DNA from 2 places in the Janthinobacterium sp. OK676 genome. Region 2 is predicted to be linked to the other one. Evidence: riboswitches for the same ligand, from Rfam matches in the RefSeq annotation. Region 2 holds a riboswitch; the other holds the start of a gene.

Region 1 (4,419 bases), on a different contig from region 2:
CGCAACTTCCTGTTTTGCGACACGACACCGTTGATGACGCTGGTCTACAGCCGTCATTATTTCGACGGCGCCGATGCGCCGCTGGCGGCGCTGGCCGATGCCACGCAGTACGATCTGACCCTGGTGACGGCGCCCGACAGCCCGTGGGTGGCCGACGGCTTGCAGCGCGAGTCGGAAGCCGTGCGCCAGCTGATCTACCGCTACCTGCTCGACGAGCTGGACGCGCGCGGCATCGCCTACCACGTGCTGCACGACAGCCTGGAGGCGCGCCTGGAACAGGCGGCGCCCTTGCTGCAGCAGGCGCTGGCTGCGGCGCCTGCCATTTCCCTCAATTAAAAGTCGAATTGCGCCGACACCTTGAAGGTGCGGCTGGCGCCTGGATACAGATAGCCGTCCGATTCCGGCGTCACGTCGCGCCAGTAGAACTTGTCGGCCACGTTGTTGACGGCGGCGCGCAGCACGGCGCGCGTGCCGGCGATGCGCGTGGCCCAGGCGGCGCCCAGGTTGAACACGTGGTAGGACGGCACGAAGGTCGTGTTGTTGTACTCAAACGCTTTCTTGCCCGCAAATTCCCAGCTGCCATTGACGCTCAAGCCCGCCACTTGCTGTACGGCGTAGTCCGCATGCACGGCTGCCTTGAAGGCCGGCACGTTGGGTACGCGCTTGCCATCGAGGTCGGCATTGCCCGTGCCTGACTGCTGGCTGTTCAGTGCCGTCACGGACGCGCCCAGGCTCAGGCTGGACGATGCCTTGCCTTGGGCCGACAATTCCAGGCCGCGGTGCTGGGCCTGGCCTTCGCGCACGAAGTAGCCAGCGGCATTCTGGAATTCCAGGCCCTTGCGGATCTGGAATAGGCTGGCCGCCACCATGAAGTCCGGCGTCACGTCCATCTTCGCGCCAAGCTCGATCTGCTTGGAGCGGCTGGGCGTGAGTTCCTCGTTGGCATTCATCGCCTTGCGGTCGGCCGTGCCGCCATGTTCCATGCCTTGCGAATAGGCCGCATACACGGAGACATTGTCGAGCGGGGTGTAGACGAGCGACACGTTGGGCAGCAGGAAGTCGTGCTTGGCGCGGATTTCCTTGTCGGCCTTCAATACGTACTGGTAGCCGTCGACGTCGATATGGCGCAAGCCGCCATGCAGCTTCCAGTTTTGGGCCAGGCTGACGATGTCCTGCACGAAGACGGAGTTTTCCGTATCCTTGCGCACCAGGCGCACGGGACCCGTGACGCCGGGCGAGGTGCCGACGATTTGCGGCTGGTAGATGTTGCTCACGCCCACCCAGTCGTACACGTACAGGCCGGCACGGTCCTTGCGACGGAAGGTCGAGACGCCGGCCGTGAATTCATGGCGCAGGGATCCGGTGGCGAATTTGCCCTGGATCATGGCTTGCGCGCTCAGCGGCTTTTTCGTCTCGCCCAGGCTGCGGTAGTCATACACGTCGTAGTCGCCATTGCCGCAGAAGCCAGGATACAAGTCTTGCGCGCCGCAGCCGTACGGGAAGGCCGTGTAGTCGTCGCGCTTGAATGAGTGCTGGTTGGCCGACAGGGTCGCGTGCCAGTCGTCATTGAACGCGTACTGGAAGCGCAGGCCGATGTTGCTGGTGACGGTTTCCACGGGGCGCGTCCACGGCTGCAGGTTGAGCATGGCGTCGGCGCTGATGCCGGTCGGCAAAGTTTTATTGTTCAACAGCTGGAAGCCGGGCGCCGTCGCCTGTGCCTTGTCCTGGTAGTCGGCATCGAGTTGCAGCAGGGCTTGCGGCGAAATCTGCCAGTCGAAGGCGCCGGAAATGAACTTGCGGTTGCCGTCCGCGCCCTTGATGTAGGAGCGCAGGCGCTCGGCCGCCACGTTCACGCGGTAGCCGAAGCGCGTGTCTTCCAGGCGTCCGCCCAGGTCGACGGCGCCGTACAGGGTGCCCCGCTCGCGCGTTTCCACGGTGACGGTGCGCAGCGGCGCGGCGGTCGGACGCTTGACGATGAAGTCGATCACGCCGCCCGGCGCGGCCACGCCCGCCTGCAAGCCGGCCAGGCCTTTCAGCACTTCGATGCGTTCCTTGTTTTCCAGCGGAATCTGCGTATCGCCAGGAATGGCCACGCCATCCTTGCGGTAGCTGGAATTATTGTCGAGCTTGAAGCCGCGAATGGAAAACTGTTCCGCATAGCCGACGGCGTTGTAGGCGTCGTTGATGCTGGTGTCGAGCTTGGCTGCATCGCTCAGATTGCGGATCTGCAAGTCCTGCATGTCTTTCTGCGAAATGACGGTGACGGATACCGGCGTCTGCAGCAGCGGCGCGTCGGAAAAGCCGCCCACGGAGGCGCGCTTGGCAGCCGGCGCCTTGCTGGCCGTGACGACGACTTCGGCCATGCTTTGGGCCTGCGGGTCGGCGGCTTCGGTGGCGTCATTCGCGGCAAAGGCCGGTGCGGCAAACGCGTGCAGGATCGCCAGGGTCAGTACAGAAACGGATAAATTCGGTGTGGACATAGATTGCTCGTGGTTCAAGCCGTCTCTGTACAGAGCACGGCAGGCTGCTTGTTCGGCTGGCGCCAACGCAGGAGCTATCAAAGGAGGGAGGTACTTTGCGCTTTCCTTCGCTGGCATTATCCAGATCAGGTACGAAGGGTATCTCTCACCCGGATGACTGCTCCAGGACCCCTAGCGAAACGACAGCTTAGCATGAAGCACGGCCAGCTGTCCCACCCGGCTGACCGTTTTACAACAGTGTGGTGTGAATCTACAAACTGAGCTCGAGCACCTTGCGGCTGATGGCGGGCGTGATTTCACGCTGCTCGCCCAGCGCCGTCATGCCGTGCGCTTCCAGGGCGGACACGACGGCATCCACGCTCGCATGGTTCAGGCCGTAGTCGGCCAGGCGCGTCTTGACGCCCATGTGGCGGAAGAAGAATTCCGTGCGCGCGATGGCCGCCTCGATGCGGCCATCCTCGTCGCCGCCGTCCAGGCCCCAGACGCGGGCCGCGTACTGCAGCAGCTTGGCGCGCTTGGCCTGCTTGCGCACGCGCAGCATGCTGGGCAGGATGATGGCCAAGGTTTGCGCATGGTCGAGCTCGTACAAGGCCGTCAATTCGTGGCCGATGGCGTGCGTGGACCAGTCCTGTGGCACGCCCACGCCGATCAGGCCGTTCAAGGCCAGGGTGGCGCTCCACATCACGTTGGCGCGCACGTCGTAGTCATCCGGATGCGACAGCGCCTTCGGGCCTTCCTCGATCAGGGTCAATAAAATGCCTTCGGCGAAGCGGTCCTGCACGGAGGCGTTCACCGGGTAGGTCAGGTATTGCTCCATCACATGCGCAAACGCGTCGACGACGCCATTGCCCACCTGGCGCAGCGGCAAGGTGAACGTTTTCGACGGGTCCAGCACGGAGAATTTCGGATACACCTTGCGGCTCATGAACGAGCGCTTTTCCTGCGTGGCCTTGCGCGTGATCACGGCCGAACCATTCATTTCGGAACCCGTGGCCGGCAAGGTCAATACGGTGCCGAAGGGCAGGGCCGCTTCGACGATCTTGCCGCCCTTGGCCAGGATGTCCCACGCCTCGCCCTCATGCAGGGCGGCGGCGGCGATGAACTTGGTGCCATCGACCACGGAGCCGCCGCCGACGGCCAGCAGGAAATCGATGCGCTCGCTTTTCACGAGGGCCACGGCCTGCATCAGCGTTTCATAGCTGGGATTGGGCTCGATGCCGGCAAATTCGAGCACCGTATGGCCGGCCAGCGCCGCCCTGACTTCATCGTAGACGCCGTTCTGCCGGATGCTGCCGCCGCCATACGTCATGAGCACTCTGGCCTGGGGCGGGATCAGCGCCGTGATGGCGGCGATCTGGCCCTGGCCGAAGAGGATTTGCGTCGGATTGTAAAAGTCGAAATTGAACATGGGGCTCCTGCCGCTGGGGTTTAGGCTGTTGCTGAGCCATGATTATGGCCGAACGGGTGGAAACGTGTCGTGGACGCTTGAGCTTTTCGCCCGCGCGGTGGAGAATGCAGCCGATGTCACCACCACGCGAAAAGGAATGCGCATGACCACCGTCCCACTGGAAGAATCCGGCCTGCCGGCCACCGCGCTCGACATGCACCGCGCCATCGGCGCCACCATCGCCGCACTGCAGGCGCTGGACTTGAACAGCCAGCGCTTCGAGGCGTGCACGGACCCGGAACTGCGCCGCGTGCTCGCGCATGCGGGCGACACGAGCCGCAAGGAAGTGGCGATGCTGCTCGAATGGATGCGCCGCCGCGACGCGCGCCTGGACACGGCCATGAAGGAAGCGCTGTTCAAGGCGGGGCCGATAGTTGCCCAGTATCACTATGACGAGAAAATATTGTAACTATTGGTTTGTTGTTGTGGTGTACCATGCGCCACTTTCGCATCGCTTCGCGTAGACTGTGCCCCGAACACGATTTTGGGGGA
Region 2 (4,419 bases):
TCGATGGCCTTGATTTCCATGCCCTGCTTGAGTGCCTTGTCTTCCGCGATGCCCATGCCGGCCGCGTATTCACGCACTTCCTGCGTGATCTTCATCGAGCAGAAATGGGGACCGCACATGGAGCAGAAATGCGCCACCTTGGCCGAATCCTTGGGCAGGGTTTCATCGTGGAATTCGCGCGCCTTGTCCGGGTCCAGGCCGATGTTGAACTGATCATCCCAGCGGAATTCGAAGCGGGCTTTCGACAGCGCGTTGTCGCGGATTTGCGCACCCGGATGGCCCTTGGCCAGGTCGGCCGCATGCGCCGCGATCTTGTAGGTGATGATGCCGTCCTTGACGTCGTTCTTGTTGGGCAGGCCCAGGTGTTCCTTCGGCGTCACGTAACACAGCATGGCCGTGCCATACCAGCCGATCAGGGCCGCGCCGATCCCCGACGTGATGTGGTCGTAGCCGGGTGCGATGTCGGTCGTCAGCGGTCCCAAGGTGTAGAACGGCGCCTCGCCGCACTGGTCCAGCTGCAAATCCATGTTCTCTTTAATGAGCTGCATCGGCACGTGGCCAGGCCCCTCAATCATCACCTGCACGTCATGCTTCCAGGCAATCTGCGTCAGTTCGCCCAGGGTCTTCAGCTCGCCCAACTGCGCCTCGTCGTTGGCGTCGTAGATCGAGCCGGGACGCAAGCCGTCGCCCAGCGAGAACGACACGTCGTACGCCTTCATGATTTCGCAAATTTCTTCGAAATGCGTGTACAGGAACGATTCCTGGTGATGCGCCAGACACCATTTCGCCATGATGGAGCCGCCGCGCGACACGATGCCCGTCAGGCGCTTGGCCGTCATCGGCACATAGCGCAGCAGCACGCCAGCGTGGATGGTGAAGTAGTCGACGCCCTGCTCGGCCTGTTCGATCAGGGTGTCGCGGAAAATTTCCCAAGTTAAATCTTCGGCCTTGCCATTGACCTTTTCCAAGGCCTGGTAAATGGGCACGGTGCCGATCGGCACGGGGCTGTTGCGGATGATCCATTCGCGCGTCTCGTGGATGTGTTTACCTGTGGACAGATCCATCACATTGTCACCACCCCAGCGGATGGCCCAGGTCATCTTTTCCACTTCCTCGCCGATCGACGAGGTGACGGCGGAATTGCCGATGTTCGCATTGATCTTCACGAGGAAATTGCGGCCGATGATCATCGGCTCGACTTCCGGATGGTTGATGTTGGCGGGGATGATGGCGCGGCCGCGGGCGATTTCCTCGCGCACGAATTCGGCCGTAATTTCCGCAGGGATGCTGGCGCCGTAGGCCTGGCCCGGATGCTGGCGGCCCATCAGCTCGGCCAGGCGCTCGCCCATGGGGCCGGAGGCTTTCAGTTCGCGCAGATATTCCTGGCGCCGCATGTTTTCGCGGATGGCGACGAATTCCATTTCCGGCGTGATGATGCCGCGCCTCGCGTAATGCATCTGCGTGACGTTCTTGCCGGCGATGGCGCGGCGCGGCTTGCGGTGCAGATTGAAACGCAGCTCGGCCAGTTTCGGATCCGCCAGGCGGGCGATGCCGTAGTCGGACGTGGGGCCGGGCAATTCTTCCGTGTCGGCACGTTCCATGATCCACGGCAGGCGCGGCGTATCGAGGCCCGAGCGGATGTCGATCTGCACGTCCGGGTCCGTGTACGGGCCGGAGGTGTCGTAGACGTAGATCGGCGGATTCTTTTCGCCGCCGAACGACGCCTCCGTGTCGGACTGGCTGATCTCGCGCATGGGCACGCGGATGTCGGGACGGCTGCCTTCGACATAGATCTTGCGCGAATTGGGCAGCGGCGCGATGGCGGCTTCGTCGACCGTGGCGGTGGCGGAGAGGAATTTCGGGTTGGCGTTCATTTTGGCTCCTTGGCTAGACTATTTTTAAGCCTGGAGCCAGCTAAGGAGGTTCGGCTGCGCGCACGCGGAAAGGCGGGGTGCGTTCATCCTAAAGCTTCCCTTCGCTGGCATTATCCAGATCAGGTTCGGAGGGTATTTCTCACCCGCGCTTGCACCGTGTTTCCACAGCGAAAGGCAGGACCCCTAGCGTTTGCCGCCTTGCGGCAGCGAGCCAATTATACGCGGTTCACGCCGCGTGGCCAGATGATTTCTTGCAGGTGTCGTCTTTGTACATCGCTCTACTTCTTCTTGCCCCAGCGCCAGCTGGTCGGTTCGCCCTTCAGCTGGCAGATGAAAATAAGCACGGCAACGATGGCCACTTCATACACGATGTAGCCGACCAGCATGGTTTGCGGCGGGAACAGGAAGGCGCCGCAGGCGAACAGCGCCAGCGCGGCCAGGAACACGAGCCAGCCCTGCCACGTGATGGGCAAGCCCCAGCCCCAGCCATAGGTCTTGGCGGGGAACCAGTATTGCGGCGTTGATTTGTCAGTCATGATTTTTCCTGGTCAGTATCGATAGCACCCAGTATAAATCAGGCAATGCGATGGCGCTCCGTGACATCGAGGCCGATGCCGCGGTAGCCGATGAAGCGGCTGCCATTGTCGAACATCGGTTCGCCGCTCACTTGCAGGTACTGCGTGCTGCCGTCGAGGTTGGCGCGGCTGTAGATGAAATCGAGGAAAGGTTCGCGCGCGGCAATTTTTGCATCGAGCAGCGCTCGTTCGGTGGCGTTCCAGCGCTGCGGCTCTTGTTCGCTGCCGATGCCCAGCATTTCAGCCACGGGACCGGAAAAGCGCGTCAGGTTGCCCTGCGCATCCTGTTCCCAGTACCAGTCGGACGACAGTTCCGTGAAGCGCTGGAAGCGCGCTTCGCTTTCGCGCAGCTCCGCCGTGCGCTCTTCCACCATCTGCTCGAGCGACTTGTTGTATTCGGCCAGCTTCTGGTACAGCAGGCGCACTTCCAGCATGTTGTGGATGCGCGTTTTGACTTCCACCAGGTCGAACGGCTTGCTGACGAAGTCCTTGGCGCCCGCCTGCAGCGCGCGCAGCTTGTGGCCGGGCTGGGCCGTGATCACCAGCACGGGCAGGTAGCTGCCCGCTTCGATGTCGCGCAAGCCTTCCATGACCTCGAAACCATCCATTTCCGGCATCTGCAAGTCGAGCAGGATCAGGTCGTAGCGGTGCTGCTGGTGCAGCGCGTGCACGGCTTGCGGGTTCATGGTGGACGTGATGCGCGTATAACCGGCATTGCGCAGCACCTGCTCCAGCAGCATGACGTTCGCCTCCTGGTCATCGACGATGAGGATGCTGGCGTTCAGGATCTCGGTGGCTTGAAGCATGGCGGTATTCCTAAAAATAAATGCTGAATTAGCGTACTGCGTGAATGTCGTCGGCCAGGCCGTGCGCGGCCGCATGGTGCAGGGCCACGTCGAGCGCATCCATGAATTCGACGACCTTGATCGGCTTGGTCAGGTAGCGGAAGAAGCCCGCTTCCAGGCCCTTCTCGATATCGCGCGGCACGGCGTTGGCCGACAGCGCCATCACGGGAATATGGCTCGTGAGCGGGTCGTCATGCAGGATATGCAGGGCGCCAAAGCCGCTGATGCCGGGCAGGTTGATGTCCATCAAGATCACGTCCGGCTGATACGTGCGCGCCAGGTCGATGCCCAGGTGCGCATCGATGGCCGTCAGCAGCTTCAAATCGCTGCGGCGGGCGATCAATTGCTCCACCAGCGCCAGGTTGGCGGGATTGTCTTCCACGTACAGCAAGGTGCGCTGGCTTTCCTGCGGCTCCTGCACCTGCGGCAGCGCGTCGCCGTCGCCCAGCACCAATGCCGGCGCGCTGCTGGCGGCCAGCTCGAACCAGAATGTGGTGCCCACGCCGACCGTGCTGTCGACACCGATGGTGCCGCCCATCAATTCGACCAGTTGCTTGGTGACGACGAGGCCGATGCCCGTGCCCTCTTCCGTGCTGTTTTCCTGTCCCAGGCGGTTGAATGGCTGGAACAGCTGGGCCACCTGGCCCGCGTCGAGGCCGGCGCCGCTGTCGCGCACGCTGACCCGTACCTTGGTGCCGCGCTGGCTGCAATCGACGGTGACGGTGCCGCCGCCCTGGTTGTACTTGATGGCGTTCGACAGCAGGTTAACCATCACCTGTTTCACGCGCGTGCGGTCCGCATGCACGAAGTAGGCTTCGCCGCAGCGGGGGAAATGCATGCGGATGCCGCGCTTTTCCGCCTGCGGCGCGATCATCGCCTGGCAATCCTGCAGGACGTCAAGCAGCGACATCGCTTCCTGCGACAAGGTGACCTTGCCCGATTCGATCATGGCCAGGTCGAGGATTTCATTGATCAGGCGCAGCAGATACCAGCCGCCCTTGAGGATTTGCTCGATCGAGCGCTGCTGCGGCGGGCTCGGTGGCGGCACGTCGGACGCCATCAGCTGCGCAAAGCCCAGCACGGCATTCAGCGGCGTGCGCAATTCATGGCTCATGCTCGACAAAA

The links. A riboswitch is a leader RNA that binds a small molecule or an ion and turns the genes downstream of it on or off. The one in region 2 is predicted to bind thiamine pyrophosphate.
Region 1: linked by a shared signal. The riboswitch ahead of BLU39_RS27530 (TonB-dependent siderophore receptor) and the one ahead of thiC (phosphomethylpyrimidine synthase ThiC) in region 2 are both predicted to bind thiamine pyrophosphate.

The regions. Positions count from the first base shown of each region.
Region 1 is NZ_FNHA01000021.1:31,625-36,043, reverse strand. It holds gene BLU39_RS27535 (AAA family ATPase) at 1-336, shown strand, start outside; gene BLU39_RS27530 (TonB-dependent siderophore receptor) at 333-2,480, opposite strand; TPP riboswitch at 2,566-2,663, opposite strand; gene BLU39_RS27525 (iron-containing alcohol dehydrogenase) at 2,731-3,888, opposite strand; gene BLU39_RS27520 (ferritin family protein) at 4,031-4,336, shown strand.
Region 2 is NZ_FNHA01000012.1:110,276-114,694, reverse strand. It holds gene thiC (phosphomethylpyrimidine synthase ThiC) at 1-1,874, opposite strand, end outside; TPP riboswitch at 1,954-2,069, opposite strand; gene BLU39_RS21945 (hypothetical protein) at 2,153-2,410, opposite strand; gene BLU39_RS21940 (response regulator) at 2,449-3,255, opposite strand; gene BLU39_RS21935 (hybrid sensor histidine kinase/response regulator) at 3,284-4,419, opposite strand, start outside.